Novipirellula artificiosorum: one gene and its partner. Each later gene encodes a partner of the first gene's protein in a complex. Links are inferred from orthologs where the notes say so. Each region holds a gene or a part of one and is shown in the gene's direction. Other genes may lie near its edges. The genes, in order: pheT and pheS.

Region 1 (3,285 bases):
GGATTTGGGTAGGGCTCGACTTCGTCGCTGCGAAAAAGGGTATGCGAGAGGTTCGCCAGCTTCGTTCCGGGGTACGAAGCGTAGGCGGCTACCACCTACCCGTACTGCTTCATGGCGGGCACACACGCGTCAGAAAATTCAGGGAGTGACTGCGGGTGTTCCGCAGGCTGCACAGAGGCTGCCGAGCAAAGCATCGAAACGCCGAGCGACGACGATGCGAAATTCGCAAAAAAGGCAGCAAAAATCGATAAGAAAGGGATTTCGTCCACCAAGGTGAATCGGGCCGACTGGATTCGAACCAGCGATCTCCACACCCCCAGTGTGGCGCGATAACCAGGCTTCGCTACGGCCCGTCAGCATGCTTCACAATCGCTTGCGGCATGCCTTCCGAGACTGTAGATGCTAATCCAATGCCTTTTCTTTGACTAGGGCGGACTTTCCTTTGTCGATTCACCCCGTTTTCCGGAGGATTGGTTTTGCGGAATCCAACGATTCGATAACCTATGGGCTCGTTCTAACTCCTCCCACTCCCCGTTCTGACTGCTCCGACCATGCTCGTTTCTTGGAAATGGCTCTCCCGCTACCTTGATCTGCCGATGAAACACGAGGATTTGGCCCTTCGGCTGAGTTTGTCGGGGTTGAATCATGAAGAAACGACCGTCGTTGACGGTGACGTCGTGATCGATTTGGAGGTGACCAGCAATCGGGGCGATTGTTTGGGCCATCTCGGCGTGGCTCGCGAAATTGGCGTTTTGTACGATTTGCCCGTCAAGACGCCAGAAATCGAACTGCCGGAATCTGGGATGGATGTCGCCTCGCTGCTGAGCGTCGAGAATCACTTTCTTGACGCCTGCCCCCGCTACACCGCTCGCGTGATCCAGGGAATTGAGGTGGGCCCGAGCCCGGCGTGGATGGCCGATTCGCTTCGGTCGATTGGCATCGGTGTGGTCAACAATGTGGTCGACGCGACCAACTATGTGATGATGGAATGTGGCCAACCGCTACATGCCTTCGACTATTCGAAGTTAGCTGGAAAAAAAGTGGTCGTCCGACCGGCCACCCCTGGGGAGACGATCGAGGCAATCGATCATCGCAGCTACGCGCTGGACGAATCGATGTGTGTGATCGCCGATGCGGCCCAGGCGAACGCAGTCGCCGGGGTGATGGGTGGCGCGGTTTCGGAAGTGGAGGAATCGACGACCGATCTGGTGATCGAAGCTGCCATCTTCACTCCGCTGTCGGTTCGCCGTACGGCTCGCAAATTGAAGTTACATAGCCCTTCGTCTTATCGATTTGAGCGTCGCGTCGATCCGGTCGGTGTGGATTGGGCGAGTCGGCGCGTGTGCCAGTTGATTCTTGAATCGGGAGGTGGCAAGTTGGCCAGTGGCGTGATCGACACGGCGGCAGCGATTTTACCGCGTCCATCGGTGGTGTTACGACTCAGTGAGCTGGAGCGGATCTTGGGGATCCAGGTCGAGCGAAGTGAAGTGGAGCGTATTTTGGTGTCGCTTGGATGTGAATCAAAAGCGGGCACCGATCGTTATGTACCGCCGTCGTGGCGTCACGACCTGACGCGTGAAGCGGATCTGATCGAAGAAGTCGCGAGAATTCACGGTTACGACAAAATCCCCGAGGATGCACCGATTCCCGTCGCGCCGAGTAGCAAGCGAGAATTCGATGTTGCCATGGAGGGAGTCCGTTCGGTCATGATCACGGCGGGTATTTCCGAAGCGATGACTCCCAGCTTGGTGACTCAATCGCTTGATGCTCTGGTCAGCCCCTGGACCGATCGCCCGCCACTCCGAACGGAAACGCCGATGTTGAAAGGAGCGCGTTGTTTGCGGCGAAGTTTGATCCCGAGCTTGTTGGAAGGTCGTGGGAACAATTGGGCCTTGGCAAGTATTCATGCCGACTTGTTCGAAATCGCGCATGTCTATCTGCCTGGCAAGACCGCAGACTCGTTGCCGGACGAACACTACTCACTGGGATTGGTCTCAGGTCGAGACTATTTGGAAGTCAAAGGAGTGATTGAAACCTTATGCCGGCGTATGGGAGTTGCGGATTCCGTTCGCGTGGAAGCGGTGGAACGGTCCGGAATGGCCAAAGGGGCAACCGTCGCAGTCCACTGTGGGACACGTCAACTCGGCTATCTGGGAATCGTGGACTCAAAGGTGCTGAAGACATGGAAGCTTGCGGGACCCGTTGTTGCAGCGGAGCTGTCACTGGTGACATTGTTGGAGTTGGCTCACTTGGTTCCGCAGCAGCAAAGCGTGAGTGTTTTCCCCTCGGTCCAACGCGATCTCAATTTCATTGTCGCCGAATCGGTGCGCTGGAGTGAATTGGAGCAAGTGGTGCGGTCGGCGGTTGGTAAGGAATTGGCCGCCGTTGACTATCGAGAGACGTACCGTGATCCGAAAAAGGATGGAGCGAATCGCAAGCGGATCCTGCTGTCGGTCGAACTGCAGCGGCACGATGGAACCCTCAGCGGGGATCAGGCGGACGAATTGATCCAACAAGTGATCGGCGCCTGCGGCAAGAAGTTGTCGGCCGAGCTGTTGTCGTAGGGCGGTGCGACCGCAAACGCAGCGAGCCGCCGCGGGTGCGATGCATCGCCGAACCCACCAGGAATTCGTTCGATCATGGATGTCGCCAACATCCCGCAGTTCATTTCCGTTGCCTTGAATCGGGCAGCGCGTGGAGGGTGCCGTGAATCGTACGCGTGATCGATTCGCCCTCAAGCGTGATCAGTTGGCACGATAGCTCGTAGCACCACGTTGGTTCGAGTTCAGGAATCGTCAGCGTCACGGTTCGGCGATCTTCCGATAATCGCACCTCCGCAATGTCCAAGGGCTCTTCGTCTATGTGGGGAGACCCATATTTTTCTGTGCGCCTCAAGCCCCACTGTCGATACGCAAATCGATTCACATCCAACCCGGAAGCGGGATCCAGCGGGTCGCTAAACGTGACAGCCAATGTCTTGTGGGCTGCTTTGATTTCGGTAGGCAAAACGGCTTGGCTTCCCTTGTAACGAATTCGATACAAGCCACCTTCACGTTCTTGGCGACTGCTTGCCCAGGCATACAGGCCGCAGACATACAGTTGCTTATCGATCGGATGAAAGCGGCCTCGCATGATCCCTGTTGGGAACTCTGGAATCGGAAAAGCACACATGCCACCTTGGACGATACTCGGTTGGGGGTCGGCTGTAGCGGACGGATCTGAAGGAGCTCGCGGTGACACGTCGACAACTTGGTGTGGCACCGTGTAGACCTTGCCATAGCCGTA
Region 2 (3,103 bases), 240 kb from region 1 along the record:
TTTTCGCCTATCGCCGCGAGCCGTTTGTGCAGAAATATGGCGATGCTCGCTGGCAGGATGCCGTTTCGGAGGCGACCGACGAGATGAATCAGCTCCTTTTGCAGCGTTTTTCGCGGTAGAGGCGGCGGAGGACTTTCGCAAATCGAGACAATTCGCTATCTTTCGCCGTCTGTTCGCTCACAAACGAGTTGTTGAGCCGGCGTTGGAGAGATCGACAACGCAGAAACCACGAAAAATCACGCTAGCGGATATTTTTTAATGGGTAACAAAGTCAAAACCCACAAAGGAACGAAAAAGCGTTTCCGTTTGTCGGCCAAAGGTAAAGCGATGCACCGTTCGAGCGGAACGAGTCACTTGGCCAAGGGTCTTAGCAAGAAACGCCGACGTAACCTTCGTGGCACCACATCGCTCGATGCTTGCATGGAGCCCACGATCCACGCTGCGTTAAACGGCTACAGTAACTAATTCGGAGTTCCGTCATTCGCCTGCGACGACTCCGTTTTCGATTCATTGCAGAACTCAGGGTGGGTTCTGCTTTTCACTCCTTTTGAAAGTCGATTCCGAAACCCATTCGGCTGGGCAGAAACATCGGTGGCATGGACCACCGGGGCCTGAACCGATGGATCCTATCGCGTCGATCCAAATCCCTTTTATCACCGGAAGCATTTCCCATGCGTACCACCAAAGGTGCCGCTCGTCGGCAATCCAAAAAGCGTCTGTTCAAGCGAGCCAAAGGCTTTCGTGGCGGACGGAGCAAGCTGACTCGAACCGTCAAAGAGACGTTGCTTCGCAGCGGCGCGTACGCCTTCCGTGATCGTCGAGTCCGCAAACGGGATTTCCGCCGGCTTTGGATTGTCCGCATCAATGCGGCTTGTCGAGAACACGGCATCCGATACAGCGAATTCATCTTTGGACTCAACAAGGCTGGCATCGAATTGGATCGAAAAACGCTCTCGGAAATGGCGATCCACGATAAGGAAGGCTTCAAGCAGGTTTGCGAGAAGGTAAAGGAAGCCCTGGCGGCGTAAGGCCGAGGTCCCGCTAATTTGATCCGACGGGACGGCAGCAAATCATGTCACTTGAGTCATTCCTATCGACCCTTGACGAACTCGAGCAAGAGGCGTTGGCTGCGTTTGATGCTGCCAGTGACGCCGGCGCGCTCGAGGAATCGCGTGTTCGCTTCCTCGGTGCCAAGAAGGGTGCGCTGAAAGACGTTCAAAAGCAGATGGGCGGCATCGATCCGAGCGATCGTAAAGCTGCCGGTATGCGGTTGAACGAATTCAAGTCAAAGGTCCAAGCGGCGTTCGAAACTTCCCAATCCATACTGGGAGGTGGAGGCGAAGCGGGGATTGACCCCAGCTTTGATGCAACGCTGCCTGGAATTCAGCCAAACATCGGCCACATCCATCCGATCACGCAGACGATCAATCATTTGATGGAGATCATGGGACGGATGGGCTTTGAAGCGGCCGAAGGCCCCGAAGTGGAGGATCCTTGGCACAACTTCGTAGCACTAAACATTCCAGAGGATCATCCCGCTCGCGATCCGCTCGATAATTTTTACCTTGCGACCGCCTCGGCGACTTCGGATCGTGCAATCGAGGGCGAGCAATTGTTGCGGAGCCAGACGAGCACGGTACAGATTCGCGTGATGGAACGACGCCAGCCGCCGATCCGAGTGATCTCCCTTGGACGTGTTTATCGACCCGACGATCCCGATGCGACCCACTTTCCGATGTTTCATCAGATGGAAGGTCTGTATGTCGACGAGCACGTCACGATGGCGAATCTGAAGACCGTGTTGCGGGTGTTTGCGACCAATTACCTTGGCGGCGACGTTCAGATTCGATTCCGTCCGTCGTTTTTCCCCTTCACCGAACCGAGCGTTGAAGTCGACTTCCTTTGGAACGACCAATGGATCGAGTTTGGTGGCGCTGGGATGGTGGATCCCGCGGTGTTCGAAGCGGTTGGCTACGATCCTGAAACGGTTAGCGGATTCGCGTTCGGGTTGGGCGTTGAGCGGTTGTGCATGCGACGCCACGGGATCACCGATATCCGTGATCTGTACAGCGGAGACTTAAGGTTTTTGCGGCAGTTCTAGCGGGCCTTCCTGCAAGGGGTGGCTTTCGCTCATGCTCTGAGTGGTTTGTCACCGCTAAGAATTGGGGCAGGACGGACTTCCAGTCAACAAATGACGGACAGGAAGTCCGTTCCACCAATTCGCGACAACCCTCAAACGAAGGTGTGATAGACCGCTAGCGGACCGTCAGCATAAAATTTTATGGCAGTGGATTTCGCCAAAAATCCGTTACTCAAATGCTCTTAGGGACTTCTGATGAAGTCCACTACGTCCCAACTCGCAGTTTAAACCTTGACGGTCCACTATCGAACAACCAGCTGCGTGAGAATTTCGACTCGGTTCGTTTCTTTCACGAAGGGGTTGCGACCTACATCGAACGTCGTTTTTTTAGCGATCCGAGTTTGGCGGCTCAACGATTGGCGGCCGCAGTGCTGATGCGCCGTGAGGACGCCAACTTTGACCGATTGGTCGACAACGATCGACTTCGTCAGGAACACGAACCGATGTTGGTGTATGAGCTAGGAGAGGTGTTTGCAGCAGCAATCGTACGTAAGTTTGGCGATGAATCGATAGGCAAACTTGCTCGCACGTTTGCCAACAAGCAGCACAGCGAAGGGCTCAACGGTGTCGCACTTTGGCGTTCGGTTTTCCAGGCTTCGGGTTACTCGCTGAACGAAGCGGTCGACGAACACTATCAACTGCTGGGCGAGGCTGCGGAACTTCACGCGGAGACGACGGAGCTGCTTGTTGAGCTGCACCCCGTTGTCGAGCAAGAGGGAGACACGATCCGGTTATCCGTTGATGTCACGCCCCCCGACGGATGGAAGGTCGTTGTTCGATTCCGTGCTTCGCGTTCGGCGGCGGACGATGAGTGCTGGCAACAGACGCTGAAAAACGGGTTTGTGGTGACGTTGGCAAATCGATTCGTTTCGCGGACCGCTTGGTATCTAGTCGGATACCAAAAGGATGAAAAATCGCCTATTTTTCAGTCTTGGCAATCTGTTCGTTTTTAACAAACCGCCC

The links.
Region 2: the proteins of pheT (region 1) and pheS are in contact, whole or in part, in a crystal structure (PDB 6P24), measured with the Escherichia coli proteins. The link is inferred for Novipirellula artificiosorum from one-to-one orthologs.

The regions. Positions count from the first base shown.
Region 1 is NZ_SJPV01000002.1:292,886-296,170, reverse strand. Bases 97-3,057 are described here. They hold pheT (phenylalanine--tRNA ligase subunit beta), read left to right. Parts: upstream 97-551; coding sequence 552-2,564; downstream 2,565-3,057. Other genes in these bases: Poly41_RS06880 (DUF6797 domain-containing protein), read right to left, coding at 2,665-3,057. In the rest of the region: more of Poly41_RS06880, read right to left, coding at 3,058-3,285.
Region 2 is NZ_SJPV01000002.1:53,555-56,657, reverse strand. The notes cover bases 308-3,086. They hold pheS (phenylalanine--tRNA ligase subunit alpha), read left to right. Parts: upstream 308-1,072; coding sequence 1,073-2,101; downstream 2,102-3,086. Other genes in these bases: Poly41_RS05995 (hypothetical protein), read left to right, coding at 2,317-3,086; rplT (50S ribosomal protein L20), read left to right, coding at 672-1,028; rpmI (50S ribosomal protein L35), read left to right, coding at 308-465. In the rest of the region: pyrF (orotidine-5'-phosphate decarboxylase), read left to right, coding at 1-119; more of rpmI, read left to right, coding at 259-307; more of Poly41_RS05995, read left to right, coding at 3,087-3,093.